DNA from 4 places in the Fulverythrobacter fulvus genome. Region 4 is predicted to be linked to each of the others. Evidence: predicted binding sites of a transcription regulator. Region 4 holds the regulator's gene; each other region holds the start of a gene.
What was found. The regulator LexA, encoded in region 4, represses DNA repair genes until DNA is damaged. The targets are predictions, from matches to a motif close to GTTCCNCNCTTGTTCT.

Region 1 (5,699 bases), on a different contig from region 4:
GATTGCCGGGTCCCGCCTGCGCGGGGCGATCACGCGAGTTACGCGGCGGCCGCTTTCCGCCATGGCGGCGGGCACGGCGCTGGGCTTCGTGTCGCAGAGCGGGCGGACCACCTCGTTCATCATGGCCAGCTTCGTCCATGCCGGGGTGCTGGAGCCGCGCCGGGCACTGCCCGTGGCCCTGTGGTCGAATCTGGGCTGCACACTGGTGGTGATCGCGGCGGTCTTTCCGATCCACCTGCTGGCCCTGTTCGTGCTCGCCCTGTCCGGCGCGGCCATCGCCTTCGAACGGCCGAAGCCGCTGCTGAAAGGAGCGTCGGCCATCTTCGGTCTTGCCCTGATGCTCTTCGGCCTCAGGATGATGAGCCAGGCGGCCCTGCTGCTGACCGAGCAGGGCCTGTTCTCCGACGCGATCACATTCATTCAGGCCTCGCTGCCGCTGGCCTTCCTGTTCGGACTGGTGCTGACCTTCGTCGCCCAGTCGCACATGGCGATCATGCTGATTGCCGTCGCCATGGCCAAGCAGGGCATCTTCGGTGCGGACGAGACGCTGATGCTGGTGTTCGGCGCCCATGCCGGGTCGAGCCTCATCACCTGGTTCACCGGCTTCAATTTCCACGGCCAGGCGCGGCAGGTGGTGCTGGCTGAGATTCTCTACAATGCCGTTTCGGTCTCGCTGTTCCTCATCGCCTATGGGGCTGACCGCCTGCTCGCGGGTGGGGCAGGGCTTGCATGGCTGGGAGCCGTGAGTGGGGCGGATTCCGGCACATTGGCAGTGGGTATCGCCATTGCCGTGAACGCGTTGGCGCCGCTGCTGCTCAATCTGCTGGCAGGACCTTACCTCCACCTGTGCGCCCGCCTGTCGCCGCCGCTCCCGGCCGAGGAACTGGGGCAACCGAAATACCTCCACAATGACGGTGCGGAGAGCCCGCATACGGTGCTGCTGCTGGCGGAGATGGAGCAATTGCGCCTGTTCGAGCGCCTGCCTGCCTATGGCGCGGCCTTGCGGGGAGAGGACGAGGAAGGACCGAGCCCCGAGGAATATCGCGAAGCCTTCGATCTCGTCTCCGGCGTGATCGAGCGGGTGCAGGTCGATCTCATGGCGCGCGAAATGTCGGGCGAGGATACCGAATGGCTGCTGGGCCAGCAGAAGCGCCAACATCTGCTCCACACGCTCGACGAAGCCTGTTTCGAATTGTGGCAGGCCGCCCATGTGCTCGATCCGCATCTGCATGACATGCGCGCGCGCATTCTGGCAGAACTCGATGCCCTGCTCGATCTGGCGGACGATGCAATGAAGACGAGCAACCCGGCGGACTTCCCCCTGATCGAGGAAAAGACGCGCGATTGCGGGGAGCGGATGGAGGCGATGCGCAAGGCCTATCTCGCTGCCTCGCATCATCACACACCGGAAGAACGCAGCCAGATATTGGCGATCACCAGCACTTACGAGCGCATCGCCTGGGCGATCCGCCGCCTTGCGGCTCTGCTGGAAAAGCGGCCCGCGCTTTCATAGTCCGGCGCTGACGACGCCCAAACGAAAAGGCCGCCCGGTGAGGGGCGGCCTTTCCTTTGTCCGTCTGGACCTGTTGCTTAGAACAGGCCTTCGATCTGGCCGTTCTCGTCGAGGTAGATCGCCTCGGCCGAGGGAACCTTGGGCAGGCCCGGCATGGTCATGATGTCGCCGGCAATGGCGACAATGAAGCCGGCACCGGCCGAAATGCGCACTTCGCGGATCGTTACGTCGAAGCCTTCGGGCGCGCCCAGCTGCGTCGGATCGGTCGAGAAGCTGTACTGCGTCTTCGCCATGCAGACGGGGAAGTTGCCGTAGCCCATTTCTTCCCACTGCTTGAGCTGGCTCTTCACCGCAGGCGACATCGTGACGGTTTCTGCGCGGTAGATTTCCTTGCAGACCGTTTCGATCTTCTCGGCCAGCGGCATTTCGTCGGGATAGAGCGGGGCCCAGTCCGGCGCACCGGCATCGGCCTTGGCAGCAACGATGTGTGCCAGTTCTTCCGCACCCGCGCCACCATCGGCCCAGTGCTTGCAGATCACGGCTTCGGCGCCGAAGCTTTCAGCCATTTCCTTGATCACGGCCAGTTCGGCATCGGTATCGAGGTAGAAGTGGTTGATCGCGATGGTCGGCGTGATGCCGAACTTCTTCACGTTTTCGATGTGACGCTTCAGGTTCACCGAACCCTTGCGCACGGCTTCCACGTTCTCGCCCTTGGTCAGGTCGGCCTTGGAAACGCCGCCATTCATCTTGAGCGCGCGCACGGTGGCGACCAGCACCACGGCATCGGGCTTCAGGCCGGCGAGGCGGCACTTGATGTCCATGAACTTCTCGGCGCCGAGGTCGGCACCGAAGCCGGCTTCGGTCACCACGTAATCGGCCATGACCAGCGCGGTCTTGGTGGCGATCACCGAGTTACAGCCATGGGCGATGTTGGCGAAGGGGCCGCCGTGCAGGAAGGCCGGGTTGTTTTCCAGCGTCTGCACCAGGTTCGGCAGGATGGCGTCCTTGAGCAGAACGGTCATCGAGCTGTCGGCCTTCACGTCGCGGCAGAAGACCGGGGTCTTGTCGCGGCGATAGCCGATGATGATGTCGCCCAGGCGCTTCTGCAGGTCCTTGAGGTCCGAAGCGAGGCACAGGATGGCCATGATTTCGGAAGCGACGGTGATGTCGAAGCCGGTTTCGCGCGGATAGCCGTTCGAAACGCCGCCCAGCGGGCCGACGATCTGGCGCAGGGCGCGATCGTTCATGTCCAGAACGCGGCGCCAGGTCACGCGGCGCAGGTCGATGTTCTGTTCGTTGCCCCAGTAGATGTGGTTGTCGATCATGGCCGACAGCAGGTTGTGGGCCGAAGTGATGGCGTGGAAGTCACCCGTGAAGTGCAGGTTGATTTCATCCATCGGCATGACCTGGCTCTTGCCGCCGCCGGCGCCGCCACCCTTCACGCCGAAGCACGGACCCAGCGAGGGTTCGCGCAGGCAGAGCAGGGTCTTCTTGCCGATGCGGTGCAGGGCGTCCGACAGACCGACCGAAGTGGTGGTCTTGCCTTCGCCGGCCGGGGTCGGGTTGATGGCGGTAACGAGGATCAGCTTGCCCGGAGCCAGCGCGGGGGGCAGCAGGTCACGGTCGATCTTGGCCTTGTACTTGCCGTAAGGGATCAGCGCCTCATCGGGAACGCCGGCCTTCTTGGCGACTTCGGTGATCGGGGCCAGCGTGGCCTGGCGTGCGATTTCGATATCAGTAGGCATCGCTTCTCGTCCTTGTTGTCTTAAGGGCAGTTCGAACTTCCGGGTACGTCTGGCAAGGCGCGAGCCCGGCCATCCGCCATTTCGCACTCACGAAGATTTCGTGATTCTGAAATTTGTAAGCGGCTCATACAATTTTCCTGTGCGAATCCTCAAGGGTGATTCTTGGGACGGATTCTTGCCTTCTCGTGGCAATCGGCGGTGGATCGTTGCGGTGGGGGCCTTGTGCCATCAGACAGGCTTGGGTAAGTTCCCATTTCGTTCTCATTTCAGGCTGGTCGGATGGACGCGCTGTTCCTTGTTATTGCTGCACTTGTGGCTCTTGCCTTCGGGCTGGGTCTGGGCTGGTTCTTCGGCGGTCGACCCGCAGCGGAACTGAAGAGGCGGCTCGATGCAGCGGAAGCGGCAGGGCGGGAGCTTTCGGAAAAGCTCGCCCGGATGGCGCCGGAACTCGCGACGATGAGCGAGCGGGCGGCACGTGCTGACACGCTGGCGGGCCAGCTTGACCGGGCGCGCGAGGAACTCACTGTGCTCAAGGCGCGGGAGGCTGGCTTTGAAGAGCAGAAGCGTCTGCTGCTCCAGGCGCGCGAGGATATGCTCAAGGAGTTCCAGAACGCCGGCAGCAAGGTGCTGGGCGAGGCCCAGGAAGCGTTCCTGAGGCGCGCGGAAGAGCGTTTCCGCCAGTCGGAGGAAAATGGCGAGCAGAAGATACGCGCCTTGCTCGAACCCGTGGGCCAGAAGCTCAAGAGTTACGAGGAGCAGGTCGCCACGCTGGAAGCGAAGCGCGTGGACGCGTTCGGCCAGCTTACCGGACTGATCCAGTCGATGCGCGAAGGGCAGGAACAGGTGCGGCAAGAAGCTGCCCGGCTCGGCAATTCGCTGCGCAATGCCCCCAAGGCACGCGGGCGCTGGGGCGAGCAGCAATTGCGCAATGTGCTGGAGCAATGCGGCCTTTCCGAACACACCGATTTCGTCACCGAGCATTCGGTGAATACGGAAGACGGGCGCTTGCGGCCGGATGCGATCGTGAATGTGCCGGGCCAGAAGAAGCTGGTGATCGACGCCAAGGTCTCGCTCAATGCCTATCAGGAGGCGTTCGAGGCGGATACGGAGGAAGGGCGCGATTTGGCGCTGGCCGCCCATGCGCGGGCCATGAAGAACCACGTCCAGCAACTCGGTGCCAAGAGCTATCAGAGCCAGTTCGAGGATGCGCCCGATTACGTGGTGATGTTCGTGCCGGGCGAGCATTTCGTGGCCGCCGCATTGGAGCAGGACCCCGAATTGTGGGACTTCGCCTTTCGCAACAAGGTGCTGCTGGCAACTCCCACCAATCTGGTGGCGATTGCGCGCACGGTGGCACAGGTCTGGCGGCAGGACGCTCTGGCGCGCGAGGCTATGGAAATCGGCCGGATGGGCACGGAACTCTATGACCGGCTGGCTGTGGCAGCCGAGCATCTCAAGCGGGTTGGGTCAGGTCTGGACAGCGCGGTAAGCAATTACAACAAGTTTGTGGGAAGCTTTGAGCGCAATGTCTTGTCCGCCGGTCGCCGTCTCAAGGACAAGGGCGTGGAGATCGGCAAGCGCGAGATCGAGGACGTGCCGCTGGTCGAAGCGGCTCCTCGCTATGTCGCGGCCGATGCGGAAGGCACGGACATTGTGGAGGCCGGGGAGGCCGCCATACAGGAGGAATGACGCGAATGCCCGGAATGCTGCGCCCCGCCGCCCTGCTGCTCCTGACCGGCCTGCTCGCCGCCTGCGGCAAGTCCGAAAAGGCGGAGGCAGCGCCGAAAGCGGCGCAGAGCGCACAGGCCGGGTCGGATGCGGCGCAAACTTTGCTCACCTCGTTGATTACGCCCCGCCAGAAAGGGGCCTATGCCCCGCAGGACCAGTGCGGCGGGATCGGTGCGGCGGAGGAATTCCGGCTCAGGCTGGCCGATGCGGTGGTGAAGCGCGATGCCGATGCGCTTGCGGCACTGGCCGCTCCGGACGTGGTGCTCGATTTCGGCGGAGGCGCGGGCAGGGCCGAGCTTCGCCGGCGGCTCGACGATCCCGATTACCGGCTGTGGGAAGCGCTGGAGCACCTCCTGCCGCTGGGTTGCGCGGTCAATCGGCAGGGCGGCTTCACCATGCCCTGGTATTTCGCGCAGGATTATGGCGAGCGGGACAGTTACATGCTGCTGCTGGTGCGCGGACAGGGCGTGCCTTTGCTGGCCGAGCCGCGCGCGGATGCGAAAGTGCTGAAGACCATCGACTGGAACATGGTCGAACTGCAGGAAAGCACGGACGAGCAGAGCCCCTTCGCCAAGGTCGACGATAGCGAGGGCGGGTCAGGCTATATCGCGTGGGACAGACTGCGCGCGCTGGTGGATTACCGCCTGATCGTGGAAGAGCGCGACGAGGGCTGGGCGATCAGCGCCTTCGTGGCGGGAGACTGACCCGCCTGT
Region 2 (5,699 bases), on a different contig from region 4:
GGCAGTGCGAGGTGAAGGCGGGCGGCTGATCAATCCGCGCACCGGCAAGCGCTTCATGGAATATTACGATCCCGAGCGGCTGGAACTGGCCCCGCGCGACGTGGTCGCCCGTGCGATCGATTCCGAGATCAAGCGCTTCGGGCTGGATTACGTCCATCTCGACATCAGCCACCAGCCGCCCGAATTCGTGCGGGAGCATTTCCCGAACATCCACGAAAAGCTGCTGGGCCTCGGCATCGACATGACGAAGGAGCCGATCCCGGTGGTGCCCGCGCAGCATTATACCTGCGGCGGCATCCTGACGGACCTTCAGGGCCGCACGGACCTGCCCGGCCTCTATGCCGCGGGCGAATGCAGCGAAAGCGGGCTGCACGGGGCGAACCGCCTCGCCTCCAACAGCCTGCTGGAATGCTTCGTGTTCGGCGAGGCGGCGGCCAAGGACATTCTCGCCCGCTGGGACAGTTTCGACGCCCCGCCCCAGGTCCGCCCGTGGGACGAAAGCCGCGTGACGGATTCGGACGAGGCCGTGATCATCAAGCAGAACTGGACCGAGATCCGGCGGTTCATGTGGAACTATGTCGGCATCGTGCGCACCACCAAGAGGCTGGAACGCGCGCAGCACCGCATCAAGCTGCTCTACGAGGAAATCGAGGATTATTACGGCCACTTCCGCGTGACCACGGACCTCATCGAGCTGCGCAACCTGCTGCAATGCGCCGACCTGATCGTGCGCAGCGCCTTGAAGCGCCACGAGAGCCGGGGGCTGCACTACACGCTGGATTATCCGGGCATGCTGCCGGAGGCGCTGGATACGGTGCTGGTGCCTTAGGCAGCCAGTTCGCTCCACATCCGCCCAGCCTGAGCTTGTCGAAGGCCACGGGAAACCGTTAGCCCCAGTGGATGGCGTTCTACGCATATCTCCTGCGCTGCAACGACGGCAGCTATTATGCCGGCCACACGGATGACCTCGACCTGCGTATGACCCAGCACCAGACCGGTGCGCTGGGCGGTTATACGGCGAAGAGATTGCCGGTCGAACTCGTCTGGTCCGACAGCTTCCCCAGCCGGGACGGTGCCTTCGCGGCAGAGCACCGGATCAAGGGCTGGAGCAGGGCGAAGAAGGAAGCCCTCATTGCAGGGGATTGGGAGTTGGTTTCCCGGCTTTCGGTTAGTCGGCAGGGTTCGCGGACTGTCGGGTGATGTGGGCGCGTGGCCTCCGACAGGCTCAGGCTGAGCGGATGTGGTGTGATCGGCTTATGTGTAGAGCGGCAAAATACAACGACCGCCCAGCCTGAGCCTGTCGAAGGCCACGCGCCGCCGTTTCCTTACTTCCCATACTGCCCCGCCAGCGCCTCGGCCACGCGGCCGATCAGCTCCAGCGGCAGCGGGTCTTTCAGCGGGAAGGCGAGGTTGCCCTTGGGCCCGCGCCATGGGGCCAGTTCCTCCACCAGGGCGGCGGGTTCGTGCACCGGGGGATAGATGCCCAGGTGCTTCCGGAAGGCCGCGAAATAGAAGAACACTCGCCCCTTGCGCAGGGCGGGCATCTGATAGGCGATGCAGCGCTGCGCATCCGGCACGCGCCGTTCGGCCTCCGCGCGGATCGCTTCCAGAAGGGCGCGAATCTCTTGCGGCTGGCGGGCGAGATAGTCGGCATGCGGATCGGGTGCGGTCATGGCTGCGGTTCTTCCCCCCGGCTTCGAGAATGGCCCTGGCTTCGAAACAGGGCATTTCCGCGCTTTCCTGCGCAGCAAAATTTCCAGCTCCGATTCGATTGATTCAAAGCCCCGAAAGAGAAAACTTCACAGCAAAATTTTTGCCCGGATTCATTTTGACTCTTGCGCCTCTCGCCAGCCCAGCTTTGACCGCGCGTCGCGCTGTATTGCCTGGCTAGGACACCGAGTCTTGACTGCGTCATATATAGTGAATCCCCCATTTAAGGCCTTGCGCCTGATTCCCGGTAAAAGCACTATGCCTAGGTCGAACAGCGGGGGGTACCCACAAGACCTAGTTTCCGTAGCGGGAGGCGAATCGCCCCCGAGAAATGCGGATCGGGTCGGTCAGGGAAGCCCGCCGGCCATTCGGCTGGGGACAGGCGGGGGAAAAGTTTTTCCCTGTCCGGGGCCTCGAATTGGTAGTCTGATCGCTTGGCTGCCGATTCGAACGAATGCGGAACACGGGCATTGAAACCGATGCCCGGGATGATCAGATCGGGGGCTCGTACATGGATTTCAGGACTGGGGACGGAGCTGCGATGGGGCTCGACGATGTGGACGCGCTGGCCGGCAAGGATGCCGATGGCGCGCAGCAGGAAACCAAGGCTGGAAAGAACCAAGGCAAGACAGATGGCCCGGCAATGACGATGGACAGCAAGGATACAGCCACCGAGACTTTGGTGGAAACGGCCGCCGCCGATGCGCTTGCGCAGGCGATGACGGCTGCCGCCCAGAGTGCCGCTGCGCCCAAGGACGATTCCAAGTCCGTGCGCCCGCGCCGCTTCGATGTGGTGACCGATACCAGCCGCGATGCGCTGCTGACCGATTTCGGCAAGGAAACCCTGACCGACCGCTATCTGCTGCCCGGCGAGGATTTCCAGGACCTGTTCGCCCGCGTGGCCGATGCCTATGCGGACGATGCCGATCACGCCCAGCGCCTGTACGATTACATCTCGCGCCTGTGGTTCATGCCGGCGACGCCCGTGTTGTCGAACGGCGGCACCAATCGCGGCTTGCCGATCAGCTGCTATCTCAATTCCGTGTCGGACAGCCTCGAAGGCATTGTCGGCACCTGGAACGAAAACGTCTGGCTCGCCTCGCGCGGCGGCGGCATCGGCACCTATTGGGGTGCGGTGCGCGGCATTGGCGAGCCGGTGGGCCTCAACGGCAAGACCAGCGGCATCATCCCCTTCGTGCGCGTGATGGACAGTCTGACGCTGGCCATTTCGCAGGGTTCGCTGCGTCGCGGCTCGGCGGCCTGCTATCTCGACGTGTCGCACCCGGAAATCGAGGAATTCCTAGAAATCCGCAAACCCTCGGGGGACTTCAACCGCAAGGCGCTGAACCTGCACCACGGCGTGCTGCTGACCGACGACTTCATGGAAGCCGTGCGGGACGGCAAGGAATTCGAGCTGAAGAGCCCGAAGGACGGTTCCGTGCGCGGCAAGGTCGATGCGCGCAGCCTGTTCCAGAAGCTGGTCGAAACCCGCCTCGCCACGGGTGAGCCCTATATCGTCTTCTCCGATACGGTGAACCGGATGATGCCCAAGCATCACCGCGACCTGGGGTTGAAGGTTTCCACCTCCAACCTGTGTTCGGAAATCACCCTGCCCACTGGCAAGGACCACCTCGGCAACGATCGTACGGCGGTGTGCTGCCTCTCCTCGCTCAATCTCGAGACCTGGGACCAGTGGAACACCGACAAGCGCTTCGTGGAAGACGTGATGCGCTTCCTCGACAACGTGCTGCAGGACTATATCGACCGCGCGCCCAGCGAGATGGCCCGCGCCAAATATTCCGCCGAGCGTGAACGGTCTGTCGGCCTGGGCGTGATGGGCTTCCACTCCTTCCTCCAGATGAAGGGCATCGCGATGGAAAGCGCGATGGCGAAGGCGTGGAACCTCAAGATGTTCAAGCATATCAGCGCCAAGGCCAACGAGGCCTCGATGCTGCTGGCCGAAGAACGCGGCGCTTGCCCGGACGCGGCTGATCAGGGCGTGATGGAACGCTTCAGCTGCAAGATGGCAATCGCGCCCACCGCGTCGATCAGCATCATCTGCGGCGGCACCAGCGCCTGCATCGAACCGATCCCGGCGAATATCTACACGCACAAGACCCTGTCGGGCAGCTTCGTGGTGAAGAACCCCTATCTGGAAAAGCTGCTGCAGGCGAAGTCCAAGGATTCCACCAATGTGTGGAACACGATCCTGGAACGCGGCGGCTCGGTCCAGCATCTCGACTTCCTCTCGCCGGAGGAAAAGGCCGTCTACAAGACCAGCTTCGAGATCGACCAGCGCTGGCTGCTGGAATTCGCGGCCGACCGTGCGCCCTTCATCGATCAGGCGCAGAGCCTCAATCTGTTCATCCCGGCCGATGTCGACAAGTGGGACCTGCTGATGCTGCACTTCCAGGCATGGGAGAAGGGCATCAAGTCGCTCTATTACCTGCGCTCCAAGAGCGTGCAGCGCGCGGGCTTCGCCGGCGGGGTGGAGGCGGACAACACTGCCGACGCGCCGAAGATCGAACTCAGCGCCGGCGGCCAGACCGATTACGAGGAATGTCTCGCCTGCCAGTAAGAATCTGCCGTTAGACGCGGCGAAACGAATAGAGGGCGGGCGGCGCTGCGGAACCATCCGCGCCGCCCGCCCGTTTCACATATCGAGGCATGGGCACCGGGGGGATTCGACGATCCCGAGGAGTGCCCGAAATGCCCCTTTACGTTCCCCAGATCCTGCTGGCCCTCGCCATCGTGCTCACTGCGGGCACCGGCGTGTGGCTGATGATCAATGCGCGCGCCGTGGCGCGCCTGTTCCGCCACAGCGACATTATCGAGCCCGGCCCGGTGCTGGGCCGCCGGCGCATCCCGCCGCCGCGCGGACTTGTGATGGTGATGCTGGCGGGCTTCGCCTTCGGGGCCATCGCCAGCGTCGCGATCTGGAGCTGGGCGATGACGGAGGAAGCGGTGGAGATGGTGGATGCGCGGGCCTCTGGCGCTTGAAACGAGATTGTTTGGCCGCATCGTCATTGCGAGGGCCAGCGGCCCGAAGCAATCCAGAGCGCAATGCGTTACGCCCTGGATTGCTTCGCTGCGCTCGCAATGACGAACTATAACGCGCAAGCAGGGCGACGTTCCGGCAAGTTCTGGAAGCAGGAGCATTACGATGACGAAACAGGTTGTTCGGCCCGCCGCACTGGCGCTTGCCATCCTCCTCCTCACCGCCTGCGCGCGGCAGGTGCCCGAGGCAGTGAGCCATGGCGCCGATGTACCCGGCTTCTGGTGGGGGCTGTGGCATGGCTTCATCTTCCCCTGGGCGTGGATCGGCTCGCTCTTTTCGGATGAGATCGCCGTCTATGCCGTGCCCAATAGCGGCGGCTGGTACGATTTCGGCTTCTTCGTGGGCATCACCGTGCTGGGCGGGGGATCGTTCTTCGGTTCGCGCCGGCGCGACCGCGACTGACCCGCACAGGAAAGGCCCGGCCCCCTTTGCAGGAGCCGGGCCTTCCCCCCACCGTTCCGCGGGCAGAGGCGGAACGGCTATCGCCTGACCTATGCCTGCGGGGAAATGTGCGCCTCGGGCTTGAGGTAGATGCGGTTGTCGTCGATCCGCGCCACGTCATCCAGCAGCAGGAAGTGATGCTGGCCATCGCCGCTATCGCTGCGGGTCAGCTTGATCCGCTCGTCCTCCACCGAATCCACGGTGCCGATGTGCTGGCCGCTGGCATTGGCCACTTCCATATGTTCCTTGATCCTGAGCTTCTCGAACATGGCTTGCTCCTTATCGTTGCAGCCCCCGGTTCGGCCCTGTTGCCCCATGAACGGACATGCGCGCGGCCCCGTTCCCCCGCTTGTCGCAGGTCATGCACCAATCCGGGCCGGGCCGTTACAGGATGCGACATTTCGCGGCTTGGTTCCGGATCGGGCGCGCCGTATATTAGCAATATGGAATGCGGCTTGGGCTAGATCCGCGTTTCCGGAACGAAACGCAC
Region 3 (5,699 bases), 490 kb from region 4:
GTTCGGCCGGTTTCCGCCCCGCGTGGCTCCTTCGTTCCCGGCACCGAGACGGCCAATCGCGAGCAGTTGGGGGATTACTACCTCTACCCGATCGATGGGCGCACCACGATTGCCAACAACCAGACTAAGCAGGTCAGCTTCCTCGATGTGCAGGCCGTGCCGGCGCGCAAGATTTATGGTTTTGAGGTTGGCTGGCTGCAGAGTGACAGCGATCCGCGCAACGTGTCGAGCCAGATCGCCTTTTCGTCCTCGAAGGAAGGCGGACTGGGCGATGCGCTTCCGGCCGGCACCGTTCGCTTCTACCAGCGCGACAGCAAGGGCACGCCGCAATTCATCGGCGAGAACCAGATCGGCCACACGCCCATGGGCAGCGAACTGACGCTGACTACGGGCGATGCCTTCGACATCTTCGTGAAGGCCGAAGTCGAAAAGCGCGAGAAAATCACCGGCGCAGAGTGGGAGAAATCCGCCCGCTGGCGCGTGATTAAGGAAGATGGCAGCGTGGTGCAGGGCGAGGCCGAGCGGCCCGTAACCTATTACCGCACCACTATGCGCTACACTCTCACCAATGCGAAATCGCAGCCTGTGAATGTCGATCTGTTCCAGAGCGGGCTTGATTATGGCTGGTGGGGCCGGGACTTCCGCATCGTGAGTGAGGATGTGCCGGGCGAACAGCTCAATGCCGACCGCCGGAAATGGACTGTGCCCGTTCCCGCCAATGGCGAGCGGGTCGTCCGGGTCACTTACGAAACGCGTTACTGAGGCCCGGCATGGCGCGCGCCACCCGCATGATCCTCCTCTCCCCGGCGGGGAGGGGACCGAGGGGAGGGGGAGCGAGGCAAGGCCTCGCGTCCGCTGCTGGCGTGGCGCACCCCCCCCACCCGGCCTCCCCCTTGAGGGGGAGGGGCTGGACAGGGCGCGCCCTGTTCGCAGCCTTGCTGTTCGGCTTGCCTCTGACCCCAGCCACTGCCCGCGATGCCGTGATGGCTTCCACTCCCAGTGCCGTCTCGGTCACCCTCTATCGCGATCCGGATCGCGGGCCGGATGCCCAGATCAATCGCAATTGGCCGCGAGGCTTTGCGATGATCAACGAGACTCGCACCGTAACGCTCCCTCCGGGCGAATCGACCATCCGGTTCGAGGGCGTGGCCGAAGGAATGGTGGCCGTCAGCGCCATCGTCACCGGCCTGCCGGGCGGGACGATCGAGAAGAACCGCAATGCGGACCTGCTCTCCCCCGCCGCCCTGGTGGACGGGACTTTGGGCAACCGGGTCACGATCACTCGCACCAATCCGGCGACGGGCGCGCAGACTGCCGAAAGCGCCGTGGTACGTACCCGCGCAGATGGCGGCCTCGTCCTCCAGACCGCGCAGGGTTATGAGGCAGTGCGCTGCGCCGGCATCCCCGAAAAGCTGACCTTCGACCGTGTGCCCGACGGCCTTTCGGCCCAGCCCGTCTTCAGCATCGATACGCGCGATGCCAGCGGCGGCACCTATCAGGTTCAGTTGACTTACATCGCCTGGGGCTTCGACTGGCAGGCCCATTATGTCGGCACGTTCCAGGATGCGGCACCCTCCGGCAAGGAGAAGCTGCGCCTGCGGAGCTGGCTCACGTTGGTGAACGACAATGGCCAGAGCTTCGAGGATGCCACGCTGCTGGTGGTTGCAGGCAAACTCAATGTGGAGAGCGATTTTCAGGGCCTGTCCGACCCGCCACAAGGGCGCGGGCTGTATCTGACCTGCTATCCGATTGGCAGCACGGCGGCGGGATCGCCTGAACAACTCCCGCAATTCATGCCGATGCAGTCTCCTGCCCCGCCACCACCCGCTTCGATGGCAGACTATGACAATATCGTGGTAACCGGCGCGCGTATGGAAAAGGCGATGGCGTCTCCGGTCGCCATGGTCGCCACCGAGGAAGCTCTCGGCGATCTCAAGCTCTATCGGGTGCCCGAGCGGGTTACCGTCGCCTCGAAGTCGATGAAGCAGGTTGCCTTCCTCGACAAGGACGCGGTCCAGGGCGAGTTGGAATATCGCGCCTCCTGTTCTCCGTGGGACGATTATGACGATCCACGCGCCCTGCGCCGTGTGCTCAAGACGAAGAACGACAAGAAGCACGGATTGGGCGTGGCCCTGCCGATGGGCGGGGTGTCCCTGTTCGAACCGTCCTCGGGCGGCGAATTGCTGGTCGGCGAGGAGAATCTGCGCGATTATGCCGAAGGGCAGGACGTGGAGATTTCGCTGGGCGAGAGCCCCAATGCCTTCGCCCTTTGTGCCCGGCAGACCGAGGCCGAGCCTGGCGATGAGGGCAATCCCTGGCTGCCGACCCGTGCCACGCTGACCAATGCCAATCGCCATCCGATCAAGGCCCGCGTCGAACTGGGCCGCCCGGCGGACTGGGCGGTGCGCAAGAAGGTGAAGGGCATGTCCGTGAAGGACGGCCAGTGGGTGATCGAACGGACGATTCCCGCCGGCACCTCCGTCAACATTGACTGGGAAGTGCGTTCCACCGAGGCGGAGGATAGCTGAAGCGGCAGAAAACAGCGAGTTTCCGGAGTGACGAAAATATTTCGTTCCACTCTTGTTCCATGAGAACAAATGCGATACATCTTCCGTCAGTTGACCTTTCCGGTCTTGGCTCTAGGCACTGACGGAGGCCCCAGATGGCGACGCAACTTAAGCTCGTGGATAAGGATACTATGGACCGTCAGAAGGCGCTGGACGCCGCTCTCGCACAGATCGACCGTGCTTTCGGCAAGGGTTCGGCAATGAAGCTGGGCTCGAAGGAAGCGATGCAGGTGGAAGCCATTTCCACCGGTTCGCTCGGTCTCGATATCGCCCTTGGCGTCGGCGGCCTGCCGCGCGGCCGCGTGATCGAGGTCTATGGGCCGGAAAGCTCGGGCAAGACCACGCTGGCGCTTCACGTCATTGCCGAAGCGCAGAAGTCCGGCGGCACGGCGGCCTTTATCGATGCCGAACATGCGCTCGATCCGGTCTATGCCAAGAAACTGGGCGTCAACATCGATGAACTGATCGTCTCGCAGCCCGACACGGGCGAGCAGGCGCTCGAAATCACCGACACGCTGGTGCGCTCCAATGCGATCGACGTGCTGGTTGTCGATTCGGTTGCCGCTCTGGTTCCCCGGGCCGAAATCGAGGGCGAGATGGGCGATAGCCATGTCGGCCTGCAGGCCCGCCTCATGTCGCAATCCCTGCGCAAGCTCACCGGCTCGATCAGCCGCTCGCGCTGCATGGTGATCTTTATCAACCAGCTGCGCATGAAGATCGGCGTGATGTACGGTAATCCGGAAACCACGACTGGCGGTAACGCCTTGAAATTCTACGCTTCCGTCCGCCTCGATATCCGCCGCACCGGCCAGATCAAGGACCGCGAAGAGATTGTCGGCAACGCCACACGCGTAAAAGTAGTAAAGAACAAGGTCGCTCCGCCGTTCAAGCAGGTGGAATTCGACATCATGTATGGCGAAGGCATTTCCAAGATCGGCGAGATTCTCGATCTCGGCGTGAAGGTCGGCCTCGTCGAGAAATCCGGTTCGTGGTTCAGCTATGACAGCATCCGGATCGGGCAGGGGCGTGAAAACGCCAAGACCTATCTCAAGGAAAATCCCGAGATTTGCGACCGGTTGGAAGCCGCCATTCGCGGCCGGACCGATCAGGTTGCCGAGGAGATGATGACGGGGCCGGACGCGGACTCCGAAGACTGATCCTCAAGAAGCGCCGCCTTGCGCGGTGTTTGCGAGAACGAAGCCGGTGCGAGTTTTCCCTTGACGGGTCTCGCGCCGGCTTTTTCGTGTCGCCGCTTGGCGCGAGGGCGCGGAGGGTCTAGCCTCACGGCTTGTTGGGGCAACGACAAGGTGCGGATGTCATGTCGAGGGTGATGGATTGGGAAGGGGACGCCGGTAGCAACTGGGCCGCCGAATGGCGCCGGACCGATCGCAGTTGGGGTGGCCTGACCGAGCGCCTGTTGCGCGCCACGCGAGATGTCACCTTTGACAGCGTGCTGGATATCGGCTGCGGCGCAGGCGAATTATCGCTCGCCATTGCCCGCGGACGGCCCAATGTCGATGTCATGGGCGTCGATATCTCGCCCCAATTGATCGAAGTCGCTCGCGATCGCGGCCGCAATCTGTCCAATGCCGCCTTCGCCCTGGGCGATGCCTCGCGCTGGGTTCCGCAAGGCGACTTCCGGCCGGAACTGCTGATCTCGCGCCATGGCGTGATGTTCTTCGCCGATCCGATCGCCGCCTTTACCCATATGGCGTCCATTGCCGCGCCAGGGGCAGGGCTGCTGTTCACCTGTTTCCGCTCTCCGGCAGTGAACGAGATATTCACTGCTGTCGCCAGCTTGCTCCCGCCCCCCGAAACCCCGCCCGATCCCGAGGCTCCGGGGCCGATGGCCTTCGCCGATCCCGACCGGGTCAAGCGCATCCTCACCGCTGCAGGCTGGACCGATATCCAGCTCGATCCCTTCGATTTCGCGATGGTAGTCGGTTCCGGGGAAGATCCGGTAAGCGATGCCGTGGCCTATTTCTCGACCATTGGCCCGGTGGCGAGCGCCATGGCGGCCATGACGCAGGACGAGCAGGCCGCCTTTCGCAAGAAGCTGCGCAGTTTTGCCGCCTCGCATGAAGTCGAAGGCATCATTGCCTTCGCCGCGGGGGCATGGGTCGTTACGGCAAAGCGCAAGTAAAAGCCCGCGCCGGCATCCCCGGTCCGGATTTGGCGCAAAAGCGGCATTCATCGATGCATCTCGGGCTTGGCTTTCGCTTTCACAGCCCCTAGTTGCGGGCCATGAACTCGTCGAACGATATCCGCCGCACATTCCTCGATTATTTCGGGGCCAACGGGCATCAGGTCATGCCTTCGGCGCCGCTTGTGCCGTATAACGATCCCACGCTGATGTTCGTCAATGCGGGCATGGTCCCGTTCAAGAACGTCTTTACCGGGCTCGAAACCCCGCCCGCGCCGCGCGCGGCCAGTTCGCAGAAATGCGTGCGCGCCGGGGGCAAGCACAACGATCTGGACAATGTCGGCTATACTGCCCGCCATCTCACCCTGTTCGAGATGCTGGGCAACTTCTCCTTCGGCGACTACTTCAAGGAACGCGCGATCGAACTGGCCTGGAACCTGGTGACGGGCGAGTTCGGGCTGGCGAAGGATCGCCTCTCGGTCACCGTCTATCACACGGATGACGAGGCCTGGAACCTGTGGAAGAAGATCGCCGGCCTGCCGGACGAGCGCATCATCCGCATCGCCACCAAGGATAATTTCTGGGCCATGGGCTCGGACGGTCCCTGCGGCCCCTGTTCGGAAATCTTCTGGGATCACGGCCCTGAAATATGGGGCGGCCCTCCGGGATCGCCCGAGGAAGACGGCGATCGCTTCGTCGAAATCTGGAACCTCGTCTTCATGCAGCACATGCAGGAAGCCGACCAGATCATCGGCGATCTGCCGCGCCCCAGCATCGATACCGGCATGGGGCTGGAGCGTATCTCCACCGTGATGCAGGGCGTCCATTCGGTGTTCGAGACGGATACGTTCCAGGCGCTGATCAACCAGTCGGTCGAACTCACCAAGGTGAAGGCCGAAGGCGATCACACCGCCAGCCACCGCGTGATCGCGGATCATTTGCGCTCCACCAGCTTCCTGATCGCCGATGGCGTGCTGCCTTCGAATGAA
Region 4 (5,699 bases):
GCGGGTCAATCTCCCGCTGGAAAAGGACGTTACCGGATTGGGGGAGGGCGCCCGGGTCAGGATCAGAGCCCGGCTCATGCCGCCCGCGCCGCCCCTACTGCCGGGCAGTTACGATTTCGCCCGCGCCGCCTGGTTTGACGGGCTGGCGGGGACAGGCAGTGCCCTGTCCTCGCCCGAACTGGTGGAGCCTGCCGCCCGGTCCGGCGGCCTTGGCGCCTTGCAGCGCAGTCTTGCGGATCATGTCCGTTCCCGGCTCGACGGTTCTCCCGGTACCATTGCCGCGGCGCTGGCGAGCGGCGACCGGGGTGCCATCGCGGTCGCGGACGAGGTGGCGATGCGCGATGCCGGGCTCTCCCACCTCCTATCGATCAGCGGGCTGCATGTCAGTGCGGTGATCGCGGCGGCCTATTTCATCGCAATCAGGCTGCTGGCTTTGTGGCCATGGCTGGCGCTGCGCGTACGCCTGCCCGTGGCAGCGGCGGCCATCGCGGCACTGGCGGGGATCGGCTACACCCTGCTGACCGGGGCCGAGGTTCCCACAGTGCGCAGTTGCGTCGGTACGGTGCTGGTATTGCTGGCGCTGGCCCTGGGGCGCGAGCCGCTCTCCTTGCGGCTCATCGCGGTGGCGGCCGCATTCGTGCTGCTGCTCTGGCCGGAAGCGCTGGTGGGGCCGAGCTTCCAGATGAGCTTTGCGGCAGTGATCGCGATCGTCGCGCTGCACGGTGCCGGTCCGGTGCGGGCCTTCCTCGCCCCGCGCGATGAAGGCTGGCCGGTGCTGGCGCTTCGCCGGGGGACGATGCTGCTGCTTACCGGGCTGGTGATCGAATTCGCCCTGATGCCGGTCGTGCTGTTCCATTTCCATCGCGCCGGGCTTTACGGGGCCTTTGCCAATGTCGTCGCGATCCCGCTGACGACTTTCGTTTCCATGCCGCTGATCGCGCTGGGGCTGGCGCTCGACACTGTCGGGCTGGGCGGCCCGGCATGGTGGCTGGCGGGTAAATCGCTCGAGCTTCTGCTGGCGCTGGCCCATTTCACCGCCGATCAGCCGGGCGCAGTGAAGTTGATGCCGCAAATGGGCAAGGGCGCCTTCGCCCTGTTTGTCACAGGCGGGCTCTGGCTCGGGTTGTGGCGCGGGCGAGTGCGGCTCTTTGCGGCAGTGCCGCTGGGACTTGCCTGTTTCCTGCTGGCGATCACGCCGGTGCCGGATGTCCTGATTTCGCGCGACGGGCGGGAAGTCGGCATTTCGGGTGAAGGCGAGCGGCTGCTGGTCCTGCGGGAATCGCGCAGCAGCTTTGCCCGCGAGACTCTTCAGGAAATGGCCGGGACCGAAGGCGAGGTCCAGATATTGACCCAGTGGCACGGAGCCCGCTGCAGCGCGGATTTCTGCGTTGCGACCCTAAACCGGGGTGGGCGCGAGTGGCACTTGCTGCTGGCGCTGAGCAAGGAGCGGATCGACGAGCGTCAACTTGCCGCGGCCTGCGATCTGGCCGACATCGTCGTGGCGGACCGCTATCTGCCGCGATCCTGCCATCCGCGTTGGATCAAGGCGGATCACCGCTCCCTCGACGAGACCGGTGGCCTCGCGATCTATCTCGGCAGGCATGAAGTGAAGACTGTGGCCGAGGGGCAAGGCAATCATGGCTGGTGGAGAAGCAGACAAGCGCGCCGCGACACAGGGCCGGGCGCGCTTGCCACATCGTCTCGATGAATTGCCTCAGTGATACTGGCGCAGCAGGCCCGCCAGCTTGCCCTGCACGATCACTTCATGCGGTTCGTAATATTGCGGATCGTAGGCGGCATTGGCCGGATCGAGGCGAATGCGGCCACCTTCGCGGCGCAGATATTTGAGCGTCGCTTCCTCGTTCCGCACCAGCGCCACCACGATTTCGCCATCGCGGGCATGGTCGGTACGCTTCACCAGCGCGAAGTCGCCATCGAGAATGCCGGCCTCGATCATCGAATCGCCGGACACTTCCAGCGCATAATGATCGCCCGCGCCGAGCAGTGCAGCGGGAACCGGCAATGTGCGGTCGCTTTCCAGCGCCTCGATCGGAACGCCTGCGGCGATCTTGCCGTGAAGCGGAATCTCGATCACGTCATTGGCGGCAAAGGCCGGAGCGCGCGGCGGCGTCGCGATGCGGCTCACCGCATCATTGGCCGGAGCGGCGGGCTTGCTGCCCTTGGCGTTCACATCTTCGGGGTTCTTGAGCACTTCCAGCGCGCGGGCCCGATTGGGCAGGCGGCGGATGAAGCCGCGTTCTTCCAGCGCGGAAATCAGGCGGTGCACTCCGGACTTGGACTTGAGGTCCAGCGCTTCCTTCATTTCCTCGAAACTCGGGGAAATGCCCGATTCTTCCAGACGGGTCTGGATGAACAACAGAAGCTCATGTTGCTTGGCGGTGAGCATCGAAGCGGCCTCCTCAAATGTTCCATTTAGGGAACGAATGCGGAACAACTAGGCAACTTCTTCCTACAAGTCAAGCAACCCCGCCATTTCCGATCCAATAGGCCGGAACAACGCTTCCCTGCGTGGCTGGAGGGGCATTGGCAGGCCGTTCCAGCAGCAATTCGGCAGTGGCCATCGCACGCAGGGCACTCGAGTCCTTTTCGCTGACCGGCACTGCCTCGCCATCCACCAGCAAGGCCCGCACGAATTCCAGCCTTGCCCCGCCTGCCGGCATTTCCCCCGCAAGCCGAAGCGGGATCGGGGCGGGCTGGGGGCGGCGATCCCCGGAAAGGGCTCGCAGCATGGGCAGCAGGAAGAAATAGGCGGTAACGAAGCTGGAAACGGGATTGCCCGGCAGGCCCAGCACGGTCGTGCTGCCCTTGCGGGCCACGAGCAGCGGCTTGCCGGGCTTCATCGCCACGCGCCAGAAGTCGATTTGCGCACCCCATGCTTCGAGCGCCGGGCGGATGAGATCGTGATCGCCGACCGAGGCGCCGCCACTGGTGACGATCAACTCGGCATCGCCTGCCCGATCGAACGCCGCCGCCAGCGCGCCGAGATCGTCGGCAACCGGGCCGATGCGGCGGATTTCGGCGGCGAGCCCCTGTGTCATTGCCGCCAGCATCGCGCCATTGCTGGCGGGTATCTGGTGCGGTGCGCACTTGGCGGGATCGGCGGCCAGTTCGTCGCCGCTGTCGATAATGGCAAGGCGCGGACGGCGGTGGACGCCGAGTGCGCCATTGCCGGAGGAAAGCGCGAGCGCGACCTGTGCCGGGCCGATCCGCGTTCCTGCGGGGAGCAGTTCGTCACCGCCGCGGAAGTCGAAGCCCGCACGGCGAATATGGCGCGCGCGCGGCTCACCCTCGCCATTGAGGCTAAGCCTGTCGCCATCGCGCGCGGCGTTTTCCTGCAGCAGTACGGCATCCGCGCCTGCGGGCATCAGGGCGCCTGTGGAAATGCGGATCGCTTCGCCGGGGGCAATTGTTCCGGGGAAGGGGTGCCCGGCCGCGCTTTCGCCCACCACGCGCCAGGGCCCGGCTTCACCTTCGCGCAGGGCATAGCCATCCATCGCGGAAAGATCGGCGGCAGGCTGGGTTCGCCGGGCAATGAGCGGTGCGGCAAGGCAGCGGCCGAGCGCGGCCTCCACCGGCACATCCTCGGCCGGCAATGCATGGACACTTTCCAGCAGCCGGGCCTGAGCCTCTTTCAGGGGAAGGGGCGGCTTCATCTGCCTAGGCTTCCGGTGCCCGCCATTCGCCCGATTTGCCGCCGCTCTTGGCGAGCAGGCGCACGCCTTCGATCACCATGCCTTTGTCGAACGCCTTGGCCATGTCGTACACGGTCAGCAACGCGATGGAGGTGGCAGTCATGGCTTCCATCTCGATCCCGGTCTTCCCGGTGAGGCTGGCCGTGGCGGTGGCGCGCACGCCATCGTCCTCGAAAGTGAAGTCGACAGTCACGGCATCGAGCGAAAGCGGGTGGCACAGCGGGATCAGTTCGCCCGTCTTCTTGGCGGCCATGATCCCGGCAATGCGGGCCGCGGCGAGCACGTCACCCTTGGGAGCGTCGCCTTCGCGGATCGCATCCAGCGCTTCGGGCGACATGCGGATACGCCCGGTTGCGACTGCCTTGCGAGCCGTTTCCGCCTTGGCGCCGACGTCCACCATCCGGGCCGCGCCCGATTCGTCGAGATGAGTGAGCTTGGTCATCTGGCTACGCGCTTTTCCGCCGAAGTTGACAATGTTGACACTGTGCAGAGTGATCGCTTGCGGCCCTCTGCGACGAGCGGGAAAAGCGGCCGAAATCCCTGTGCGAATGTGCGTTCATTCCATCCCCATGCCAGAGTGAAGGCCTGTAGGACAGAGTGGGATGTTCAGGCGCCCAGCAGGGCCTTCGTCGCCGCAGTCACATCTGCCTGCCGCATCAGGCTTTCGCCCACCAGGAAACAGCGCACGCCGGCATTGGCAAGGCGCAGGATGTCGGCATGGCTGTTGATGCCGCTTTCGCCCACCAGCAAAGTGCCTTCCGGCGCCAGCGGGGCGAGGCGTTCCGTGGTGCCGAGATCGGTGACGAAGGTCTTGAGGTCGCGATTATTGACCCCGATGAGGCGGGACTTGAGCGCGGCGGCACGCTCCATCTCCGCCTCGTTGTGGACTTCCACCAGCACGTCCATGCCGCGTTCGATGGCGGCAGCCTCGATCTCGGCCATCTGTGCGTCTTCCAGCGCGGCAACGATGATCAGGATCGCATCGGCGCCGATGGCGCGGGCTTCGGCCACCTGCCACGGATCGACCATGAAATCCTTGCGCAGCACCGGCAGGGCGCAGGCGGCGCGCGCTTCGATCAGGAAATCCTCGTGCCCCTGGAAATAGGGCGCATCGGTCAGCACCGAGAGGCACGCTGCGCCGCCCGCTTCATAGGCGCGGGCATGGTCGGCGGGGTGGAAATCGGGGCGGATGAGGCCCTTGCTGGGGCTGGCCTTCTTGATCTCCGCGATCAGGCCGAAGCCGAGGGAAGCCTTGGCCTCCAGCGCCATGCGGAAGCCGCGCGGTGCGCTCTGCCCGGCGGCGCGCGCATCGAGATCGGCCAGCGAAGCGAGCGGCTTGCGCGCGGCAACTTCCTCGCGCTTGGTGGCGCAGATTTCGGCGAGTTTATCCATTGTTCCGGCCCCGAATTTTCACTTAGGCTTGTTCTTATTCAACCGCGTCGATCCAGCAATCCAGGATCGCCTTGGCGAGCCCCTTGTCGATTGCTTCGGCGGCTTCCTCCACGCCTTCGACCCAATCCTGCACTTCGCCCGCGACGATCAGTGCTGCGGCGGCATTGAGCAGCACGGCATCGCGATAGGGGCCGTGTTCGCCCAGCAGCAGCTTGCGCAATTCGGCGGCATTATGGACGGGATCGCCGCCCTTGATCGCGGCGAGCGGCGCGGCGGGAAGGCCAGCATCGGCGGGCTCGATCCGTTTCATCAGGATGCGGCCATCGCGCACTTCGGCGATTTCACTGCCCCCGGCCAGGCTGAGTTCGTCCAGCCCTTCATCGCCGGAAATGACCATCGAATGCTCTGTGCCCAGACGCAGCAGCGCCTCGGCATAGATCGGGACATAGGCTGGGCGGGCAATGCCGACGAGCTGGCGCTTCACATTGGCGGGATTGGCGAGCGGGCCCATCAGGTTGAAGATCGTGCGGCGGCCGATTGCCTTGCGGATCGGCATGATGCGGCCCATCGAGGGGTGGTGCTTGCCTGCGAAGA

Region 1: WFP36_RS10465 (DNA recombination protein RmuC) is a predicted target of LexA. The motif match lies at 3,505-3,520, and genes of this name have one in related genera.
Region 2: WFP36_RS05780 (ribonucleoside-diphosphate reductase subunit alpha) is a predicted target of LexA. The motif match lies at 2,158-2,173, and genes of this name have one in related genera.
Region 3: recA (recombinase RecA) is a predicted target of LexA. The motif match lies at 2,572-2,587, and genes of this name have one in related genera.

The regions. Positions count from the first base shown of each region.
Region 1 is NZ_JBANRM010000003.1:154,685-160,383, reverse strand. It holds gene WFP36_RS10475 (Na/Pi symporter) at 1-1,513, shown strand, start outside; gene WFP36_RS10470 (formate--tetrahydrofolate ligase) at 1,591-3,258, opposite strand; gene WFP36_RS10465 (DNA recombination protein RmuC) at 3,538-4,947, shown strand; gene WFP36_RS10460 (hypothetical protein) at 4,953-5,690, shown strand.
Region 2 is NZ_JBANRM010000002.1:2,909-8,607, reverse strand. It holds gene nadB (L-aspartate oxidase) at 1-829, shown strand, start outside; gene WFP36_RS05790 (GIY-YIG nuclease family protein) at 901-1,200, shown strand; gene WFP36_RS05785 (iron chaperone) at 1,326-1,673, opposite strand; gene WFP36_RS05780 (ribonucleoside-diphosphate reductase subunit alpha) at 2,222-4,288, shown strand; gene WFP36_RS05775 (hypothetical protein) at 4,420-4,710, shown strand; gene WFP36_RS05770 (hypothetical protein) at 4,874-5,170, shown strand; gene WFP36_RS05765 (DUF2171 domain-containing protein) at 5,260-5,478, opposite strand.
Region 3 is NZ_JBANRM010000001.1:713,939-719,637, reverse strand. It holds gene WFP36_RS03405 (DUF4139 domain-containing protein) at 1-762, shown strand, start outside; gene WFP36_RS03400 (DUF4139 domain-containing protein) at 984-2,528, shown strand; gene recA (recombinase RecA) at 2,663-3,724, shown strand; gene WFP36_RS03390 (class I SAM-dependent methyltransferase) at 3,886-4,710, shown strand; gene alaS (alanine--tRNA ligase) at 4,812-5,699, shown strand, end outside.
Region 4 is NZ_JBANRM010000001.1:220,012-225,710, forward strand. It holds gene WFP36_RS01035 (ComEC/Rec2 family competence protein) at 1-1,708, shown strand, start outside; gene lexA (transcriptional repressor LexA) at 1,715-2,407, opposite strand; gene WFP36_RS01045 (molybdopterin molybdotransferase MoeA) at 2,478-3,674, opposite strand; gene moaC (cyclic pyranopterin monophosphate synthase MoaC) at 3,679-4,155, opposite strand; gene trpC (indole-3-glycerol phosphate synthase TrpC) at 4,320-5,105, opposite strand; gene trpD (anthranilate phosphoribosyltransferase) at 5,140-5,699, opposite strand, start outside.